Regions from separate parts of the Nitratireductor sp. L15S-10 genome, predicted to be linked through region 3. Evidence: predicted binding sites of a transcription regulator. Region 3 holds the regulator's gene; each other region holds the start of a gene.
The links. Region 3 encodes LexA, which represses DNA repair genes until DNA is damaged. Its sites were predicted from a motif close to TGTTCNNNNTGTGTTCNG; they were not measured.
Positions count from the first base shown of each region.

Region 1: a site for LexA is predicted at 3,153-3,170, ahead of recA (recombinase RecA). Genes of this name have one in related genera too.
Region 2: a site for LexA is predicted at 1,964-1,981, ahead of P2W41_RS07915 (ATP-dependent helicase). Genes of this name have one in related genera too.
Region 4: a site for LexA is predicted at 3,707-3,724, ahead of P2W41_RS13855 (PA0069 family radical SAM protein). Genes of this name have one in related genera too.

Region 1 covers NZ_CP120674.1:2,391,282-2,396,742, forward strand. Annotated here, with positions in the region: gene alaS (alanine--tRNA ligase) at 1-1,769, opposite strand, end outside; gene recA (recombinase RecA) at 1,991-3,094, opposite strand; gene P2W41_RS11465 (carbohydrate kinase family protein) at 3,331-4,278, shown strand; gene P2W41_RS11470 (pseudouridine-5'-phosphate glycosidase) at 4,294-5,211, shown strand; gene P2W41_RS11475 (OmpA family protein) at 5,281-5,461, opposite strand, start outside.
Region 2 covers NZ_CP120674.1:1,650,841-1,656,301, reverse strand. Annotated here, with positions in the region: gene P2W41_RS07935 (chloride channel protein) at 1-56, shown strand, start outside; gene P2W41_RS07930 (hypothetical protein) at 233-460, shown strand; gene P2W41_RS07925 (dienelactone hydrolase family protein) at 464-1,342, opposite strand; gene P2W41_RS07920 (helix-turn-helix domain-containing protein) at 1,494-1,907, shown strand; gene P2W41_RS07915 (ATP-dependent helicase) at 2,022-4,520, shown strand; gene P2W41_RS07910 (hypothetical protein) at 4,557-5,018, opposite strand; gene P2W41_RS07905 (DUF488 domain-containing protein) at 5,212-5,461, opposite strand, start outside.
Region 3 covers NZ_CP120674.1:2,074,919-2,080,379, reverse strand. Annotated here, with positions in the region: gene gyrA (DNA gyrase subunit A) at 1-1,300, opposite strand, end outside; gene P2W41_RS09960 (MarC family protein) at 1,532-2,164, shown strand; gene lexA (transcriptional repressor LexA) at 2,263-2,982, shown strand; gene P2W41_RS09950 (NAD(P)H-hydrate dehydratase) at 3,091-4,596, opposite strand; gene P2W41_RS09945 (P-II family nitrogen regulator) at 4,878-5,216, shown strand; gene glnA (type I glutamate--ammonia ligase) at 5,289-5,461, shown strand, end outside.
Region 4 covers NZ_CP120674.1:2,882,416-2,887,876, reverse strand. Annotated here, with positions in the region: gene P2W41_RS13875 (F0F1 ATP synthase subunit B) at 1-102, shown strand, start outside; gene P2W41_RS13870 (TetR/AcrR family transcriptional regulator) at 166-903, opposite strand; gene P2W41_RS13865 (NnrU family protein) at 974-1,543, shown strand; gene P2W41_RS13860 (ribonuclease HII) at 1,469-2,212, opposite strand; gene P2W41_RS13855 (PA0069 family radical SAM protein) at 2,433-3,587, opposite strand; gene moaB (molybdenum cofactor biosynthesis protein B) at 3,821-4,381, opposite strand; gene P2W41_RS13845 (4-(cytidine 5'-diphospho)-2-C-methyl-D-erythritol kinase) at 4,353-5,249, opposite strand; gene P2W41_RS13840 (hypothetical protein) at 5,274-5,459, opposite strand.

The sequences.
Region 1 (5,461 bases), 320 kb from region 3:
GCAACGAGCGAGCCCTTCTGCGCCACATGGGTGCCAAGCACTTCACGCAACGCTTCGTGCAGGAGGTGCGTGGCGGAGTGGTTGGCACGGATGCGCGTGCGACGCGCGTGATCAACCTTCAACGCGACCACGTCGCCGTTCCTGACCCTGCCGCTCTCGACACGGCCAAAATGAACGAGAAGCCCGTCGCCCTTCTTCTGGGTGTCGGTAACGACAATTGAAAAGCCTTCTCCCGAGATAAGGCCGGTATCGCCCACCTGACCGCCGGATTCGCCATAGAACGGGGTCTGATTGGTGACGATAGCCACCTCGTCGCCCTCAGCGGCCTCGTCAACCATGGCGCCGTCGAGCACCAGAGCTGACACCACGCCTTCGGCGTCCTCGGTCTCATAGCCGAGAAAATCGCTGCCGCCTGTCCTGTCCTTGACCGCGAACCAGACGGCCTCGGTGGCCGCTTCGCCGGAGCCTGCCCAGTTCGCCCGCGCCTCGGCCTTTTGACGTTCCATTGCGTCATTGAAGCCGCCGAGATCCACATGGATGCCGCGCTGGCGCAGTGCATCCTGCGTCAGGTCGAGCGGGAAGCCATAGGTGTCGTACAGCCTGAACGCGGTTTCGCCGTCGAGAAGGTCGCCCTCTCCCATCTCGCTGGTGGCGTCGGACAGGAGCGTCAGGCCGCGCGCCAGCGTCTTGCGGAAACGGGTTTCCTCAAGCTTCAGCGTCTCGGTGATGAGCGCCTCACCGCGCACGAGTTCGGGATAGGCGCGGCCCATCTCACGCACGAGCGCGGGTACCAGGCGCCACATCAGCGGATCTTTCGCCCCCAGAAGCTGCGCGTGACGCATGGCGCGGCGCATGATGCGACGCAGCACGTAGCCGCGCCCCTCATTGGACGGCAGAACGCCATCGGCAATCAGGAAGCTCGACGCGCGCAGATGATCCGCAATGACCTTGTGGCTTGCATGCTGAGCGCCCTCGGCCCGTACGCCGGTTGCCTCCTCGGAGGCGTGGATGAGCGCGCGGAAAAGGTCAATGTCGTAATTGTCGTGAACACCCTGGAGAACAGCCGCCACGCGCTCCAGCCCCATGCCGGTGTCGATGGAGGGGCGCGGCAGGTTTACCCGCTCGTCCGGCGTGAGCTGCTCGAACTGCATGAAGACGAGATTCCAGATCTCGATGAAGCGGTCGCCATCTTCGTCAGGACTTCCGGGAGGGCCGCCGGGAATATGATCGCCGTGATCATAGAAGATTTCCGAACAAGGGCCACAGGGGCCGGTGTCGCCCATGGCCCAGAAATTGTCATTCGTGGCGATGCGGATGATGCGGTCGTCGGGCAGGCCGGCAATTTTCTTCCAGAAGCCCGCCGCCTCATCATCCGTATGGTACACCGTGACCAGGAGACGTTTGGGATCCAGCCCAAACTCTTTCGTCACGAGGTTCCACGCAAGCTCGATGGCGCGGTCCTTGAAGTAGTCGCCAAAGGAGAAATTGCCCATCATCTCGAAGAAGGTATGATGACGGGCCGTGTAGCCAACATTGTCGAGATCATTGTGCTTGCCGCCGGCGCGCACGCATTTCTGCGCCGTTACCGCCCGATCATAGGGTCTCGTCTCCAGGCCGGTGAAGACGTTCTTGAAGGGGACCATGCCGGCATTGGTGAACATAAGGGTCGGGTCATTGCGCGGCACGAGCGGGCCAGAGGCCACGATCTCATGTCCGTTTTTCTTAAAATAGTCGAGAAAGGTCGACCGGATGTCGTTGACGCCACTCATGATTCAGCCTTTGCGAGAAGCCCGCCCAGACAAGCGGGGAACAGAAGCCCGCCTTTTAACGTCAGCGTCCGGGCCTGTCCAGAAATCCCGTCAGGATACGATCATACAGGCAGGTTAAGCCGGCATAAAAAAACACCGCCAGCAGCTGGCGGTGTTCTGATGTCACCGGATTGGATCAGACCGGCTCCCCGGCGCTGACCGAACCCGCGAGAGTGAGGGCCCTATTCCTGAGCGTCCTGAGCGTCCTCAGCGTCCCCACCATCCTGGTCGCCCGGCCCCGTATCATCGAGGAATTTCTCGGCAATCAGGCCTGCATTCTGACGCAACGCCAGTTCGATCTCCTGCGCTGCCTCGGGATTGTCGCGCAGGAACTGCTTGGCGTTCTCGCGCCCCTGCCCCAGACGCTGGGAGTTGTAGGAAAACCAGGCACCTGATTTTTCAACGATGCCGGCCTTCACGCCGAGATCGATCAGTTCGCCCGTCTTGGACACGCCCTCACCATACATGATGTCGAACTCAACCTGCTTGAAGGGCGGCGCCATCTTGTTCTTCACGACCTTGATGCGGGTCTGGTTGCCCACCGTTTCGTCACGATCCTTGACGGAACCGATACGACGAATGTCGAGGCGCACCGAGGAATAGAATTTTAGCGCATTGCCGCCCGTGGTCGTCTCGGGAGAACCGAACATCACACCGATCTTCATGCGGATCTGATTGATGAAGATCACCATGGTCTTCGACCGGGAGATGGAGGCGGTAAGTTTGCGCAGCGCCTGGCTCATGAGACGGGCCTGCATGCCCGGCAGGGAATCGCCCATCTCACCTTCGATTTCGGCGCGCGGCGTAAGCGCGGCAACCGAATCGACCACAATCACATCCAGCGCACCGGAGCGCACGAGTGTGTCGCAGATCTCAAGCGCCTGCTCACCCGTGTCGGGCTGAGAGATCAGGAGATTCTCGAGATCGACGCCCAGCTTGCGGGCATAGACAGGATCGAGTGCATGCTCGGCATCGATGAAGCCGCAAATCCCGCCCTTCTTCTGGGCCTCGGCAACCGTGTGAAGCGCCAAGGTCGTCTTGCCTGAGCTTTCAGGACCGTAAATCTCGACAATGCGGCCGCGCGGCAGTCCGCCGATGCCCAGGGCAATATCGAGGCCCAGCGACCCGGTGGAGATGGTCTCGATCTCGACCACCTGATCATTGGCGCCAAGCCGCATGATCGATCCCTTGCCGAAGGCACGTTCGATCTGCGATAGCGCTGCATCCAGAGCCTTGGTTTTGTCCACCGAATTATCCTCTACAAGCCGCAATGAATTCTGAGCCATGATACAACACCCCTTCGAGGTCAATGGAGGCGGTTCCGCCAAATCCGCGATAGCCATCTGTACCCTTTTTGTTCTATTTTTGCAATAGGCAGTAGAGCATTGAAAAAACAGCATAAATGCATTTTGTTCTATTTTTGTACGCCTGAATTCACAATCTGTGCCCGCTCTCGGGGCTCAGATGCCCGGGCAGAGAGCGGGGGGATATCACCGCGCCAGGCGATTCGGGAAGCGGCCCGATGAACGTGACCAGCCCACCTCGACTCTTTGCTGTCGGCGGCGCCCATATGGACCGTCGCGGACGTCTCGATGCGGCACACATTCCCGCCACTTCCAACCCCGGACGCATGCGCGAAGAGGTCGGCGGAGGAATTTTCAATGCTGCGTGCATGGCTACCCGGCGCGGTGTGTCCGTATCGCTCCTTTCACTGCGAGGCGGGGATGCAGCGGGCGAAGCCGTGGCGCGCGCGGTGGAGGAAGCCGGTATCGAAGATCTCTCGGCGACCTTTCTCGACCGGGTGACACCAAGCTACACTGCTATTCTTGATCATGACGGCGAGCTTATCACCGGTCTTGCGGATATGGCACTTTATGATGTTGCGTTCGCCAAGCAGATGAGCCGCTCGAAAACGCGGGACGCTGCGGCTGGGTCCGATGCCATACTCTGCGATGCCAACCTGCCCCCGGAGGCACTGGCGCAGCTCGCATCTATCCGCGGAGCCGCGCCTCTTTACGCGATCGCCGTCTCACCAGCAAAGGCCAGGCGGCTGATACCCGTTTTTTCCGGACTCTCCGTGCTTTTCATGAATGCGCGTGAGGCGCGCAGTCTTGCCGGGCTTCAGTCCGCAGCTTCGATCCCGCTGGCGGTGCAAGCGCTGCGTGATCTCGGCCTGCGCGCCGCCGTCATCACCGAGGGCAGCGCCGCCGTGACGGTATTCACGCCCGAAAACCAGTGGCAGATCGAACCGCCACGGTTGGATGCCCTCGTAGATGTGACCGGCGCCGGCGACGCGCTGGCTGGTGCAACCGTTGCAGCCCTGATCCGTGGCCTGTCCATTCAGGAGGCCGCGCGCGAAGGCGTGGCCGCCTCTGGACTTGCTGTTGGCTCCGCCTCGGCAGCGCCCGAATTCGATAATAGCGCCTTCGATGCGGCGCTCGCGCGGGTGCCCGCCCCGCGACCTGTCTGATAAAGGAGTTTTCCCGTGCGTTCCAACAACATTATCGATGTCCATGCGCCGGTCGCCGAAGCCCTTGCCGAAGGCAAGCCGGTGGTGGCACTGGAGAGCACCATCATCACCCATGGCATGCCCTGGCCGCGCAACAACGAGATGGCCGGAGACGTGGAGGCACTGATCCGCGAGGAAGGCGCCGTCCCCGCCACCATTGCAGTGGTCGACGGACGGCTGAAGATTGGTCTGTCGGATCAGGAACGCGAAGCCCTGGCGCAGGCGACGGATCCGATGAAGCTGTCGCGCGCAGATCTGGCCTTTGCCATTGCCGAGGGGAAAAGCGGCGGCACGACCGTGGCCGCGACAATGATCGCCGCGCACATGGCTGGCATACATGTTTTCGCCACGGGCGGCATCGGCGGTGTTCACAAGGGAGCTGAGACGAGCTTCGACATTTCGGCCGATCTCGACGAATTGTCTCGGACACCCGTTATCGTCGTCTCTGCAGGGCCGAAGGCGATACTGGATACCGAGAAGACGCTGGAAGTGCTGGAAACCCGGGGCGTTCCCGTAATCGCCTTTGGTACCGACACAATGCCAGCCTTCTGGTCGCGCCAATCCCCCTATCCCGCACCGCTACGCCTCGACACGGCCGAAGCCATCGCGCGTTTTCAGGCGACCCGCGCGGCGCTCGGGATCGACGGCGGCATGCTGATCGCCAATCCGGTTGCCGCGGAAGACGAGATCGCTGCCGATGTGATGTCCGGTCATATTCTGACGGCACAGCGCGAAGCGAACGAAAAAGGTATATCGGGCAAGGATGTGACGCCATTCCTTCTGGCCCGGATTCTGGAACTGACGGGCGGCGCGAGCCTCGTTACCAATATTGCGTTGGTAAAAAACAATGCGCGGCTCGCGGCGCGCATCGCCACGGCGATGGCCGCCGGATAGCATTTCCCAAAACGGAAAAGCCGCTAGCTGGTGCCGGCGGCTTTTCTGTCTTGCATATAGCGTGAGGGATCAGGCGCCGGTGAGCGGCGACAGGCGAATCTCCACGCGGCGGTTCTGTGCGCGGCCTTCCGGCGTCGCGTTGGAGGCAATCGGCTGAGCCTCGCCCTGGCCGATAATCGCAAAACGCTGGCTGCTCGCGCCTTGACCAATAAGGTAATTGGCAACGGCCCCGGCGCGGCGCTGTGAGAGC
Region 2 (5,461 bases), 420 kb from region 3:
CCCTGCGCTTCTTCAACCGCGCGCTCGTGGATATGAGCGAGGAAGAACACCGATAGGCTGCCAGATCACGAGGTCGCCGGCTCGCATCATGAAAGCAGGGTTTCATTAACCATATAGGTTAAGGCAGCATCTTTGCACAAGTTTAACCATGCCCTCCGCTTGAAGCGTTTGAACGGCACGCTGACCATCCTTGGTAAATCCATTCGATTCGCGGTTGGCGGAAAACCCGGTGTTGAACGAGGAAGCCAAAGCCCTGTCAGACGGTCTCGCGCGCTCACACGAGTTCACGGATTACGACTTCTGGCGCGCGCTGAAATCCATTGAGGACGAACTCTATTGGCTAGAACGAAACCGCAGGCCAATTCCCATCGACCTGATCTATGTCCGCGCCATCGTCCGCACCGCGCGCCAGAAGCGTCTTTTCATCGCCTGGGACCCGGCGCCATTCGACGCCTTTTGAGTTTCAGGACAGGTGTTCCTTCAGGAACGCCACCGTTCTCTCCCAGGCCAGATCAGCGGCTTCCTTGTCATAGCGGGCTTCCGACGTGTCGTTGTTGAACGCGTGGTTCACGCCCTCATAGACATGAATGGTGAAGTCCTTGCCTGCCTCTTCGAGCGCGGTGCGATAAGCGTCGATCCCTGCGTTGATCCGCTCGTCGAGCCCGGCATAGTGGAGCAGCAGCGGCGCTTCGATCTTGGCAACTTCAGCTGCATCAGCCTGGCGTCCGTAATAGGCAACACCTGCGTCAAGCTCTGGATCGTTCACGGCAAGCTGGTTGACCAGCCCTCCACCCCAACAGAAACCGATGGCGCCGACATTCCCGTTGGACGCATCGTGTCCGGCCAGATACGCCTGCGTTGCAACTGCATTGCGCAGGGTCTGGCCGCCGTCGAGCTGACCGATCATTTCGCGCGCCTTGTCCTCGTCTTCCGGCGTGCCGCCGGAGGGAGAAAGAAAGTCAGGCGCCAGCGCAACGAAGCCCTCAAGCGCCATGCGCCGCGCGACATCGCGGATATGTGGATTGAGGCCCCGGTTTTCGTGGATGACAATCACCGCCGGAAGTTTTCCCTCCGTTCCGGTCGGGCGCACGAGGTATCCCGCCATATCGCCGCCATCGCCCGGGTAAGTGATATCCTCCGCCGCAAGGCGATCATCGTCCTCGGCGACCATGGCCGCCCGCGCAGAATTGGCGGCGAGCAATGGCACGATAGCCGCAGCCGCGGCTCCCGAACCTGCAAGCTTCGTCATCTTGTTCATGAAAGCGCGGCGATCGAGTGTGAGATGCGTGTATTCGTCATACGCATCAATCATCGCCTGTGTGATCTTGGGCTGATCCTGCATGAATTCACTCCCGATTGTGATTGGCCCCCGCTGTGCAAAGACTATAGTCCGTGTGGCTGAGGTCCATTCACACCCGCGTGAGCGACGGCAGACTTTCGCTCCTGACCGCCAATCCCTATATCTCCGGCAATAAAAGTTAGGAGCGATCCTCATGTGGTCCATCGGAGAACTATCGAAGCGGGTGGGCGTGAAAGTACCGACAATCCGGTACTACGAAGAAACCGGCCTTATCGAACCGCCCGAACGATCTTCGGGCAATCAGCGGCGCTATGGCCGGGAAGCCCTGGATCGCCTGACCTTCATCCGGCATGCCCGCGATCTCGGACTCGGCATAGACGCCATCCGCTCACTCATAGAACTGAGCAGCCACCCCGAAAAACCGTGCGAGGCAGTCGACAGCATCGCACAGGAGCACTTGCGGGAAGTGCGCCAGCGCATTGCGCGCCTCCGGAAACTTGAACATGAACTTCAACGCATCGTTGATAGCTGCGACAGCGGCACAGTCTGCGATTGCTATGTCCTGAGAGCGCTGGCCGACCATTCTCTTTGCGAGAGCGAACACTGATTACAGGCGCGGATGGATTTGCCGGCTGTCAGCATCTTGGTTCAAGGTCCGCAAACCGGTACAAATGGAAAACATCCTTGGGCTTTGCCCCCCGAATCACCATATGCAGGTCCGATGTCCGGCTTTCCTGACGATATTCCGTTCTTCGATGAGGACGACCCGACCCCGCCTCCCCCGGCTGCGCAAAAGCCTTCCGGCATCGCAGCGCGTGCCATGGCGGCGCGCACGGGTGGTCCTGACACACGCTATCTCAATGCGCTCAATCCCGAGCAGCGGCTTGCCGTGGAGACCACCGAAGGACCCGTCCTGGTGCTCGCCGGCGCCGGCACCGGCAAGACGCGCGTACTGACCACCCGCATCGCGCATATCCTCGCATCGGGCCGCGCCTATCCCTCGCAGATCCTCGCCGTGACCTTCACCAACAAGGCCGCGCGCGAGATGAAGATGCGCATTGGCACCCTGGTGGGCGAGGCCATCGAGGGCATGCCCTGGCTTGGCACGTTCCACTCCATCGGCGTCAAGATCCTGCGCAAGCATGCAGAGCTGGCGGGACTGAAAAGCTCCTTCACCATTCTCGACACCGATGACCAGATCCGCCTCATGAAGCAGATCATCCAGGCCGAAGGTCTCGACGACAAGCGCTGGCCGCCGCGCCAGTTCGCGCAGATGGTCGATGGCTGGAAAAACAAGGGGCTCGCACCCAGGGAAATTCCCGAGGGCGACGCCCGCGCCTTTGCCAATGGCAAGGGCCGTGAACTCTACGCCGCCTATCAGGATCGGCTGAAGACGCTCAACGCCGTCGATTTCGGCGATCTCCTGTGCCATCCGATCCGCATTCTGCGCGACAATCCGGATGTGCTTGCCGACTATCATCGAAAGTTCCGCTACATTCTCGTCGACGAGTATCAGGACACCAACACCGCGCAGTATATGTGGCTCAGGCTTCTGGCTCAGCGGCCGAAGAGCACCGAACCCGTCAACATCTGCTGTGTGGGCGATGACGACCAGTCCATCTATGGCTGGCGCGGTGCCGAGGTGGACAACATCCTGCGTTTCGAGAAGGATTTTCCCGGTGCCGCCGTCATCCGGCTGGAGCGTAATTACCGCTCCACCGCGCATATTCTGGGCGCCGCCTCCCACCTCATCGCCCACAATGAGGGGCGGCTCGGCAAGACGTTGTTCACCGAACAGTCCGATCCCGACGATCCCAAGGTAAAAGTCCATGCCGCATGGGATTCGGAAGAGGAAGCCCGCGCCGTCGGCGAGGAAATCGAAGCGCTTCAGGCCAAGGGCCACGCGCTGAACGACATCGCCATCCTGGTCCGTGCCTCCTTCCAGATGCGCGAATTCGAAGACCGTTTCGTCACGCTGGGCCTCAATTACCGCGTCATCGGCGGACCCCGCTTCTACGAGCGCATGGAAATCCGCGACGCCATGGCCTATTTCCGCATCGTCGCGCAGGCCGCCGACGATCTCGCCTTCGAGCGTATCGTCAACACACCCAAGCGCGGATTGGGCGAAGCCAGCGTCCGCCAGATCCACGATGTCTCCCGCATGCGTGAGGCAACGCTCCTGCAGGCCGCGCGCGATCTCGTCGGCACCGAGGAGATGAAGCCCAAGCCGCGCGCCTCGCTGCGCACGCTCGTCGACAATATCGAACGCTGGCAGGGCATGCTCGACCGCACGCCCCACACCGAACTTGCCGAGATCATCCTTGAAGAGTCCGGCTATACGGACATGTGGAAGAACGACCGCTCCGCCGAGGCACCCGGCAGGCTTGAAAACCTCAAGGAGCTGATCCGCTCCATGGAGGACTATGACAGTCTGCGCGGTTTCCTCGAACATGTCGCGCTCGTCATGGATGCCGAACGCGACGAGGAACTCGACGCCGTCAGCCTGATGACGCTTCATTCCGCCAAGGGTCTCGAATTCCCCACCGTGTTCCTGCCCGGCTGGGAGGAAGGCCTTTTTCCCCACCAGCGCGCGCTCGACGAGGGTGGCCGCTCGGGCCTCGAAGAAGAGCGGCGCCTGGCCTATGTCGGCCTCACCCGCGCAAAGAAGAACCTGCACATCTGGTTTGCTTCCAACCGGCGCATTCACGGCCTGTGGCAGTCGACCATCCCCTCACGCTTCCTCGACGAGCTTCCCGAAGCGCATGTGGATGTGGCCGAGGAAAGCAGCAGCTATGGCGGCTATTCCGCCGGCCAGCCCGGCCGGCCCAACCCCTATGGCAAATCCCGCTTCGACGATCAGCCTGCCTTTTCAAACAGCTATGCCACGCCCGGCTGGCAGCGCGCGCAGAAAAACAGGACTGAAGCAACCACCCGCAACTGGGGTAACCGCTCCGGCCATCAGGTGGAGCGCATCGGCTATGGCGAGGCGGATTCGGGCTATGGCGCAGGCCGCGGCTCGGTCAAGGGGCGCGTGATCGAAGGCGAGCTTGTCGCCAAATCCGTGTCCGACACGCCCTCTGCCTTCAAGGTCGGTGACCGGGTGTTCCACCTCAAATTCGGCAATGGCAACGTCTCGGCGATCGAGGGCAACAAGCTCACCATCGATTTCGACAAGGCAGGCCAAAAGCGCGTGCTCGACGGCTTTGTCGAACGGCTCTAGCCTCGCACCGCGCAGCGGTCGATCCTGCCTCCGCGCTCAGTCAGTCCCCGGCTTGACGTAAACAAATTTGCCGTCGGCATTCTTCTCCCGCGACAAGACGCCCGTGCGCGCATGGCGCGAGAGCGGTCCTGAAAAGGCATTCGACTTGTAGCGCATGCCGAATGTATCCTGGCAGCGAGCAACAATATCGCCGATGGTTCGGGGGGTATCGAAAAAGTCGCTCTCAAGCAGATCGTTCAAGGCTGCCACGGCGCCCTTGGCACTGTCAGTGGTTGTCTTGCGTCGACCGGGGCGAGGCGTGCTGCGCACGACATTCATCATGCCGGGACCGGCGATGAAGTCGTTGATCCCCCCCTCGGAAAACCCGCCGGGTCGAGCATCGTTCTGGCCCAGTACCAGTTCAACCACACGCAACTGCACGGCTTCCGACTCAAACTTGTTCACTGCCTCCGAAAGCTCGTTGAGCTGCTGCTTGAGCTTGTCGAAATCCTTGATCATAAAATCCGCCCCAACACCGTAATTACCACCATAAACAGGTGAAACGCGCACATATGTCTCTATAAGTATTCAGTAAGTCAAGAGCGCGACAGGGCTGTATAGGCTAAACGCCTACGCCGCGTAGGCTCGTCCCCTGATTTCCCGCTTTCCATGCTCTATCGGAGCAGAAACAATCAGTGGTTGAGATCAGGTTTCAACGCGAATCGCTTTTTTCCTGCAACAGCTGGCGAACGACCACAGCCTGGTTGCGATCGCGATTCGTTGCGGAAAACAGCAATGTCAAAGGCCCCTCCTCCGCCGCGTCCATCAGTTCCTGCAAAAGCTCATTCCGACGGGCCAGTTCCTCCCGATATCGCTCGCAGAATTCGCTCCAGCGCTCGGGTCTGTGCGCATACCACTTGCGCAACTCATGGCTCGGCCCGATATCGGGCAGCCACGCATCG
Region 3 (5,461 bases):
TCAGAAGGATCAGGGCTTCCACGTCAGCCGCGGGCCAACGACGCTCCATCAATTGCTCGCGCGCCGTCTGCGGATCCGGCGCATGGCGGATAAGCTTGATCACCTCGTCGATATTGGCGACAGCGATGGCAAGACCGACCAGCACATGCGCGCGGTCGCGCGCCTTGCGCAGCAGGTATTTGGTGCGGCGGCTGACGACGTCTTCACGGAAATGGACAAAGGCCTTCAAGAGATCGAGCAGGTTCATCTGCTCAGGCTTACCGCCATTCAGCGCAACCATGTTCGCACCGAATGAAGTTTGCAGCGGCGTGAACCGATAAAGCTGGTTCAGCACGACATCGGCAACTGCATCGCGCTTCAACTCGACCACGACCCGATAGCCCTGGCGGTCGCTCTCGTCACGGATATCGGAGATACCCTCGATGCGCTTGTCGCGCACCAGTTCAGCCATCTTCTCGATCATCGAGGCCTTGTTGACCTGATAGGGTATTTCCGAGATCACGATGGCTTCACGATCGTTGCGCGCCGGCTCGATGGCCACCTTGCCGCGCATCATGATGGAGCCGCGGCCGGTTTCATAGGCACTGCGGATTCCGGACCGTCCGAGGATAAGGCCCCCGGTGGGGAAATCCGGCCCCGGAATCAGCTCCTGCAGTTCAGGCAGACTGATCGCCGGATTGTCGATCATGGCCACGCAGCCATTGATGACTTCCGACAGATTGTGCGGCGGAATGTTGGTCGCCATGCCAACCGCGATGCCACCGGAACCATTGACCAGAAGGTTCGGATAACGGGCCGGAAGCACTTTGGGTTCACTGCCGGACCCGTCATAGGTGTCCTGGAAGTCGACCGTCTCCTTGTCGATATCCTCGAGAAGCTCGTGGGCGCCCTTTGTCAACCGGGACTCGGTATAGCGCATCGCCGCCGGCGGATCGCCATCGATGGAACCGAAATTGCCCTGACCGTCGATCAGTGGCAGGCGCATGGACCAATGCTGCGCCATGCGCACAAGCGCATCGTAGATCGCCGCATCTCCGTGAGGATGGTATTTACCCATCACATCGGCGACAGGACGTGCCGACTTCACATATTTGCGGTTCCAGTGATAGCCGCTTTCGTGCGAGGCGTAGAGAATGCGCCGGTGCACCGGTTTCAAACCGTCGCGCACATCCGGGAGTGCGCGGCTCACGATGACGCTCATCGCGTAATCGAGATAGGAGCGCTGCATCTCCTCGATGATGGAAATCGGCTCGATATCGTCGGGCTCGCCCGGTCCGGTCGGCGTTGTCTGGTCAGTCAAATCGGATCACACACAAAATAAGGAATCACTGACTTCTTATATATGAAACGCCATTGATTCTCCAATCGGAGCAGAGATTGGCGCAAAGGAAATCCAACGCAATTTCAGATGCATATGGCAGGTCTGTGAATGGAGGCACCGACAAATCGCCGCAGTCAGGCGCCTGGAGGTGGCAATCAGGGCTTTTCCGAACCCTCCTGGCTGGGCTAGACAGTCACAAGGGAGGACCCCATGTCAGGTTACGAGACCCTGTTCAACGCGTTCGTCACATTGCTCGTGACCGTGGACCCACCAGGTCTTGCGCCACTCTTTCTTGCGCTGACGGTCGGCATGAACCGTTCAGAGCGCAATCAGGTCGCCGTCCGCGCCGCAATCATCGGCTTCGCCGTTCTTGCGCTCTTCGGCGTGGCTGGCAGCGCCATACTTTCCGTTTTCGGCATCACACTTCCGGCGTTCCGCGTGGCCGGCGGTCTGCTTCTCTTCTTCATAGCGTTCGAGATGATTTTTGAACGCCGCCAGGAGCGCCACGAAAAAAGCGCCGAACGCGCCATCACCCGGGACATGATCCGAAATATTGCGGCATTTCCGCTGGCAATCCCCCTGATCGCCGGCCCCGGAGCGATTTCTGCCACCGTGCTTCTCTCCGGATCCTTCAGCGGCCTCACCGGAACCGCTACATTGCTGGCAATTCTTCTCACTACGATCGCCATTACCTACGCTGTGTTCACACTTGCAGAGCGCGTGGACCGCTTCCTCGGCGAGACAGGACGATCGATCCTGACAAGACTTCTGGGCGTGATACTTGCAGCTCTGGCCGTGCAGTTCGTCGCGGACGGCGCAAAGGCCCTGTTCCATGCGCCATAACGCAAGAAATCGAAAGAAAATGCCGGGAGTTGCGGAACACAACTGGAACATATAGAGTATGTTCTGGTTTTGTTTTTAACTGATTCTCGGTGGCTACCATGCTGACCCGCAAGCAGCACGAACTTCTCCTGTTCATTCATGAGCGCTTGAAGGAGACCGGAATTCCACCATCCTTCGACGAAATGAAGGAGGCGCTGGACCTTGCGTCCAAGTCGGGCATCCACCGGTTGATCACCGCCCTGGAGGAACGCGGCTTTATCCGCCGGCTTCCCAATCGGGCCCGTGCGCTCGAGGTGTTGCGCCTGCCCGATTCGATTGCGCCGGGCCTGAATGCCGGCGCACGCAGGTTTTCGCCGAGCGTCATTGAAGGCAGCCTCGGCAAAGCGCCACCATCCCAGCCCAAGCCGGCAGCCAGCAATGACGACTCGCTTGCCGGTGTCGTTTCGGTGCCGGTCATGGGGCGCATCGCTGCGGGTGTTCCGATCGATGCCATCCAGCACCAGACCCATTCCATCGCCGTCCCTCCGGACATGCTGAGCGGTGGCGACCACTATGCGCTGGAGGTCAAGGGCGATTCGATGATCGAGGCAGGCATCTTCGACGGCGACACCGTCATCATCCGCGAAACCCAGACTGCCAACCCCGGCGAGATCGTGGTTGCCCTTGTGGATCAGGAAGAAGCAACCCTGAAGCGCTTTCGGCGCAAGGGAGCGTCGATCGCCCTTGAGGCTGCCAATCCGGCATATGAAACACGGATATTCGGTCCTGACCGGGTGAAGGTTCAAGGGCGTCTGGTTGGCTTGATGCGCCGTTATTGACCTGCGGCGGAGAGGCATTTTTCCTCTCGCACATGGCTTCCTGAAACGTGAGTGTGGCCTGAAACTTGAATGTGGAAGGAAGCCCGGGGTGTTGCCGATGCCTGCAGGTCAGGACGGGTTTTCTCGAAACAGTTCCTGCAACACATTCGGCAGCGTTTCAGGCAGGTCTTCGGCGATCAGACCGCGCCCGAATGACCGACCGCATTCTGCGTGAATCCAGACGCCCGCGCATGCCGCTTCAAAAGCCGGCATCGCTTGAGCCATAAGGCTTGCGATTATTCCCGACAGTACATCGCCCGATCCGGCCGTTGCCAAGTGTGGCGTGGCGTTGACATTGATCGCCGCTCGCCCGTCGGGTGCCGCCACAATCGTATCAGGTCCCTTGAGCACAAGGGTCGCCCCGGATCGCACGGCCGCCTCCCGTGTTCGCTGCAGTTTCGAAGTTTCTGTTCCGTCGTGAAGATCGGGAAAAAGCCGGACGAATTCTCCCTCATGCGGGGTGAGAACAACCTTGCCGGCGGAAGCCCTGATCATGCCAAAAAACACATCCTGCATGCCGCCAAAGGCCGTGAGTGCGTCGGCATCGAAGACCAGTCCGCTTGCGTCATTCGCCTTGTCGAGAAGAGCGCGTGCGAAACTGCGCGTTCGTCCCCCTGTGCCGGCGCCTGGCCCGAGAACGGTCCCGGTGGGTCCCCGGTCGACAAAAAAGGCCCGCAACTCGCTTACGGTGTCGGCTTTGCGCAGCATGATCGACGTCAAATGCATCGCATGAACCGAAAGCGCGTTGGCGGGCGAAAGAACCGTTACGGCCCCTGCCCCTGTGCGCGCCGCTGCCCGCGCAGCAAGTCGCGCCGCCCCTGTCGAGGTGGCCCCGCCAGAAATCACGGCCACATGACCGCGCGAATATTTGTGAGCGCTGACGCGAAGTTTCGGCAAGGCTTCCCGCCACAAAGCAGGCTGGTTTTCCCAAAGTGCCTGACCAACAGTATCAAGCGCGCTGTCTGCAATGCCTATATCCGCAACAACGAGATCACCGCACATTTGCCGCCCCGGCACGAGCAGATGTCCGGGCTTTTTGCGAAAGAAGGTGACGGTCAGATCCGCCGACAAGGCCGCGCCAAGTGGCTTTCCTGTCAATCCGCAAACACCTGAGGGCAGATCGATGGCGACCACAGCAAGCCCGCTGCTGCTTACCTTTCCGATGATCCCGGCCTCCATTTCTTCCAGGGGACGCGTCAGACCTGCGCCGAACAACGCATCCACCACAAGCCACCCTCGACTGGCTTCGAAAGCCGCCAATGGCTCCGGTTTAACCGGACAATCCATAAGTGCGATCGCGGCATCGCTGCCCGAGGCCGGTTCGGCGTTGGCAAAAACGCGAACGCTCAGGCCTCGTTCTGTCAGGAGGCGCGCAACGACATAGCCGTCACCCCCATTGTTACCCGGGCCGCACAGGACGAGAAAGCCCTCCGCATCAGCATGACGAGCAAGGATTTCATCCACCACCGCCGCCCCCGCATTCTTCATGAGGCCATATCCGTCAAGCGCCCCCGCAGCGATCGCAGCGCGATCCACCCTGCGCATCTCTTCAGGCGTTAAAATCTCTAATTGCATCACATATTGCCGCTTTCTTCAGCGCATTGCATATTTTTTAAGCAGCCGCCAAACTGTACAGCGCACCGCATGTGTCCCTTGATGTTTTTCAGAGGCACAGCACGCGATGTTTCGCTGCCCGAAAACCCGTGTGATTATGCCTTTCGGGAGGCACAATGCAGCGATTGGCACGGATCGTGCAAGGCTCTGATCGGAGTTGGCATGTTTCGTGCCTTATTCGAACCGGAACAACAAGGGGCACGGGCTCACCGTTCCTGAACTCATTTGGAGGCCACCGAGGCATGAAAAAGGTCGAAGCGATCATCAAACCCTTCAAGCTCGACGAAGTGAAGGAAGCCCTTCAGGAAATCGGTCTTCAGGGCATAACTGTGATCGAAGCGAAGGGGTTCGGGCGCCAGAAAGGGCACACCGAGCTCTATCGCGGGGCAGAATATGTCGTCGACTTTCTCCCGAAGGTGAAGATCGAAGTCGTCCTGGCGGACGAAACCGTGGATGCGGCAATCGAGGCGATCCGCAAGGCTGCCCAGACCGGTCGCATCGGCGACGGGAAGATTTTCGTGACCAACGTGGAAGAAGTCATCCGCATCCGTACCGGCGAGACCGGTGCCGACGCCGTTTGATCCGCAATCATTCTCTTTCCCGGAACACCTCCGGGATCATCAGGCAAGACCATCGCAAATAGGAAGGCGAATATGACCACTGCACAAGACATCATGAAGCAGATCAAGGAAAACGACGTGAAGTTTGTCGATCTGCGCTTCACGGATCCCAAAGGCAAGCTGCAGCACGTCACCATGGATGTCTCCGCCGTGGATGAGGACATGTTCGCCGACGGCGTTATGTTCGACGGCTCGTCCATCGCCGG
Region 4 (5,461 bases), 810 kb from region 3:
GTGGAAGCCGCGCGCAGCATTCTGGCCGAGAAGGTCGATGCCAAGACCGGCGGAGAGCTGTTCAAGGCTTCGATCCAGGACGTGAAGTCGAAGCTGAACTGACGGGCTTTCGGAAGCTGAACATTTTGAAACGCCGCCGTTTCCGGCGGCGTTTCTTATTGAGCATCACACTGGTGGCTCATAGGGCACATCAAGCAGGGAACAGAGCTCGCTCAGGCATTCCTCGAACGAGGGCTCCATGTCGGTATAGGCAAAGGCGACCTGCTGGAAGACCTCCATGCACAGATGACCGTAGAGCCTGATCCAGCATTTTAAAAAGACATGGGCCGCGTCGGGCGGCAGGAGGCCGTCGATACGGCTGCTGAACGCGATGAGCTGGTCGACCTGCGTGGTCGGCATGTCGTCGAGGTCCGGGATGGGAAACCGTTGCGTGTGCCAGATTGCGGCGACCTGTTCGAGAAATACCTGACCGAACGCACCGGGGGATGCCTGTTCCGTGACATGCGGAAGCGCGGCAGCCCGACTGACGGCCACGGGGTCTGCGAACAGCCAGCCAAACTCGGCTGAGTGCGCGAGCGCCCAATGGCGCAGCGCCCGGCAGATGGCATTCAGACGGCGGCCCGGCGTGTCGGCCCCGGGATGCTTGCCAGCCGCCCGCATGAAAGCAATCAACTCCTCGAAAAACTGCTCGCGCAGTGCTTCGATCAGAGCAGCCTGGCTTGGATAATAGCGATAGAGGGCCGGGCCGCTCATGCCCATTCTGCGCGCAATCGCGTTGATGGTGACCGCGCCGCTTCCTTCACGAACAAGCAGGTCCCGGGCGATCGTATGGATCTCACGAAAAGTGGCAGCACGTAGAGCCGCTTTTCGGCTCGGCGTGCGTACTCTCTCGGCAGTTTTCATTTTCACCGCTATGCCATATAATTTTAGTTATGCTATCTAACAAAAATTAAATGTGCAAACAGGGATTGTCATGTCGGTACTCGTGGTCGGACTCCTCGTCTTTCTTGGCATTCATTCCCTGCGCATCTTCGTTCCGGACCTGCGCACCGGGGTGATGGAAGCCCATGGAGAGCGCGCGTGGCTTTTGCCCTACACCGCAGCTTCGATCCTCGGGCTCGTCCTGATCATCTGGGGCTACGGGCTGGCGTGTCTCGACCCAGCGCTGGCTTACTCGCCGCCGGCTTCGCTGCGTCACCTGGCCATTCTTCTCCTGCTGCCGGTCTTTCCCCTGCTGATCGCCGCCTATGTCCCCACGCGACTGCGAGTGGCAGTGAGGCATCCCATGCTTCTGGCCACGATTCTGTGGGGCATCGCTCATCTGATGGCGAACGGAACGCTGGCGGACCTCGCCCTTTTCGGCGGCTTCGCGGTCTGGGCGGCAATCGACTGGATCTCGGCGGCTAACAGACCAGGCAACGGCAAGATCAGACAGCCTGACGGCTGGACGGGGGATATGATTGCCATTCTAGGCGGGCTGGTGATCTATGGCCTGATTATCGGCGGCCTCCACCAGTGGCTGATCGGTGTTTCGCCTCTCTGAGGCGGGTAGCGACGGTCCAAGATCGCGCAGCGGGGCGAAGCTCATCCGGTGCAGGCGCGATACTGCACCATGCTCCGTTATGGCTGTGCGGTGGCGCTTGGTGCCGTAGCCCATATGCGCCTCGAAACCGTAGGCCGGTGTCACACCGCCCGCACGCGTCATCATGCGGTCCCGCGTCACCTTGGCGACGATGGAGGCAGCGGCTATCGACTGGCTGCGCTGATCGCCCTTCACCACGGCACGTGCCGGGCAGCAAAGCCCCGGCGGCACATCGCGGCCATCGGCCAGCGCAAACAGCGGCGTGACGCACAGCCCGGCGGCAGCCCGGCGCATGGCCTCCAGGCTGGCGCGCAGGATGTCGGACCGGTCTATGTTTGCCGCGCAGATAGACGCTACGGAGACGCTGACGGCCATCTCGATAATGGCTTCGAAGAGCCGGTCGCGCGCCTCGGCGGGCAGCCGCTTGGAATCGTCAAGCCCATCGGGTAGGCGGTTTGCATCGAGGATGACAGCGGCGGCGACTACAGGACCGGCGAGCGGACCGCGCCCAGCCTCGTCGAGACCTGCAACAGGGGCGAGACCCTCGCGCAGGAGCGCGGCCTCCATCTGGAAGTCGGGACGAACAGGCAGATCAAAAAGAGTGGGAGAATCGGAACGCGTGCGAGCCATAATGCGGCGATGCTCGCATCGCTTCCGATTCTCCGCAAGGGCCTCCCGGCAACGAGGGGGCGGATGGGCCGGGAAGCGCCCGTCGGCTACGGGGATGCAAAGCCGGACGGGAAGTGGGGGCGTGAGAAGCAGTACTTTCTCATGGAAACACGGTACCGCTCCGATGCGTCAATATTCCAATCCAAGCCTGGAACAGGCGGGCGGACCGGCCGGGAAAGGGTCAAAGCAGCATGAGCTGTTCGCCTCCCGGTTGCGGTTGTTTGAACAGGTCCGTCCTCAGTTTGCGTTTTTCCTGGTTGAGCCCGAGCCGCTTTGCCGCGATCTCGAAGCGCCGGCCGATCTGCCAGGCATAGGGGCCTGTGCCCTTCATCCGCTTGCCCCATTCGGCGTCGTAATCCTTGCCGCCGCGCATGGAGCGGATCAGGGAAAGAACGTGGCGATAGCGGTCGGGCGCATGGCGCAGGAGCCATTCCTTGAAGATGGGGCTGACCTCCAGCGGCAGACGCAGGATGATATAGCCCGCCTCGCGCGCGCCGGCGGTGGCTGCCGATTCCAGAATGCGCTCGATCTCGCAATCGGTGAGGCCGGGAATGACGGGGCCCATCATCACGGATGTCGGTATGCCGGCGTCGGTCAGCGCACGGATGGCTTCCAGTCGTCGCGAGGGCGTTGCCGCGCGCGGTTCCATGGTACGCGCCAGCTTGCGGTCCAGTGTGGTGACGGAAAGAGCGACCTTGGCCAGTCCCTTCTCCGCCATGCGCGAAAGAATGTCGATATCGCGCATGACGAGAGCCGATTTGGTGACGATGCCCACCGGGTGCGCGTGCGCCTCCAGCACTTCGAGGATTTCGCGCATGATGCGGTATTTTTTCTCGATGGGCTGATAGGGATCGGTGTTGGTGCCGATGGCGATTGTGCGCGGCTGATAGCCCGGTTTGGAAATCTCACGCTCCAGAAGCCGTGCGGCATCCGGTTTGGCAAAGAGCTTTGCCTCGAAGTCGAGCCCCGCCGACAGGCCCATATAGGCGTGGGTGGGGCGGGCGAAACAATAGACGCAGCCATGCTCGCAGCCGCGATAGGGATTGATGGAGCGGTCAAAGGAGATGTCGGGCGAGGTGTTGCGCGTGATGATGGTGCGCGGCCTCTCCACCTGGACCTCGGTCTTGAAGGGTGGCAATTCCTCAAGCGAGCCCCAGCCATCGTCAAAGACATGGCGGGAGACAGGCTCATAGCGGCCCGATGGATTGATGCCCGCAGCACGGCCCCGCCGGCGCTCGGAATCGATGCGAATGCCCGACCGGTCGATCACCGTGTTGGCCATCGCGGCCCCGCCGCCATCGAAGGCGGCTGCATCTGCTCTCACAATCTGTTCCATGGCTTGCTCCATGACTGAGCGATTTCGCTGGCTTTCCAGTACGCGGGGCCAGGTTATGACCCTGGAGCCGAAAGCAGAATCAGCGTCGCTGCCGATGAATCTATTCCTATTCGAATAATGAGAACAAAGCAAGAACTTTTGGCGAGATTGAGGCTGGTGAATATTCCACAGGCGTGCGGAAGGGCTGGCGGGGGCGGTGCCGCGTTCTCCGGCTTTTCAGGGGCGGGAAGGGATCAGGCGGACTTGCCGCCGCCGCGCTTCAGGTGTTCGGCAAGGCGCGGCATGATTTCCACGAAATTGCAGGGCATGTGCCGGTAGTCGAACTGGTCTTTCAGAATACCGTCCCAGGCATCACGGCAGGCGCCGGTGGAGCCCGGCAACACGAAAACAAAGGTCTGGTCGATCAACCCGGCCGTGGCGCGCGACTGGACGGTGGACGTGCCGATTTTTTCGTAGGAGATGCGGTGGAAGACCTGCGAGAAGCCATCCATGCGCTTGTCGAACAGCGGTTCCAGCGCCTCTGGCGTCACGTCGCGCCCGGTGAAGCCGGTGCCACCCGTGGTGATGACGGCATCGACGCCGGGATCGGCGCACCACAGTTTGACGGCCATCTGGATGGCTTCGATATCGTCTGCGACGATCTTTCGATCGGCGAGCGTGTGGCCGGCCTCCGCGATGCGTTCGGCAAGGGTCTGGCCGGAGCGGTCGTCCTCAAGACCGCGCGTGTCGGAAACGGTCAGCACCGCGAAGCGGACGGGGATGAATTCACGCGCGGGCGTAGTTGAAATGGGCATGGTCAGCTCGGGTGCTTTGGGACGCTCTGGTTTCGGTGGCAAGGACAAACCAGTCCGGATGGCGCTCTTCGAGAAGGGCAGCGGCCTGATATGCCTCATGACGGGAAGAAAAGACGCCGAAGCACGTGGCACCGGAGCCGGACATGCGGGAAAAGAGCGCACCGGCTCGCCTCAGCGCGCCACGGGCATCCTCGATCTGTGGCACAAGCTGACAGGCCGGCTCCTCCAGATCGTTGCGCGCCTCTTGAAGCCAGTTGGCGGCCGAAGCCGTGTCGGCAAACACGGCAAGGGCGGGCAGGGGAGGATTCTCGCGCCGCTCGAGTCTGGAAAAGACCTCGGGCGTGGAAACCGGAATATTGGGGTTCACCAGAACAAGTGGCAGGGCCGGGAATTGCGGCAGTTCCTCAAGCGCCTCGCCGATCCCGCGTGCAAGAAGCGGTTTCGATGAAAGACACATGGGGACATCCGCGCCGAGGCTGAGGCCAAGCCTGGCGAGCGCGGCTTCATCGACGTCGATCTGCCAGTGGCGGACGAGCAGCCTGAGCGCGGCAGCCGCATCTGCCGAACCGCCACCAATGCCGGAGGCGACAGGCAGGTTTTTTTCAAGGTGCAGATGAACGGGAGCGCGGGCTCTCTCCCCGAATGTTTCGCGCAGAAGATCGCGGGCGCGGGTGACGAGATTGGTCTCGCCGATGGGGACATGAGCCGCGAAATGGCCGGAAACGAAGAAATCGTCTTCCGCCCCGTCTTCCACTTCGAGCAGGTCGCCATGGCTGGAAAAGGCCACAAGACTGTCCAGCAGATGAAATCCGTCCGCACGCCGTCCAGTGACGTGCAGCGCCAGGTTCACCTTCGCAGGGGCGATCATGCTGGACATCGCTTGTCTCAGGTATCAGTCTTTGGCGACGCGGTATTCGCCGGTCTTCGGGTCGTAGACGAGCGTTCCCATGCTGCCATTCGCCGCCTCCTTGCGGGCGCGCCGGGCCTTCGCGGTCACGCGCTCTGCCTCGCGGACGAATTTGCGGTAGCCGACATAGGCCACCACGCCGACCGCGGCAAAGAAGATCAGTTGCGGCATTG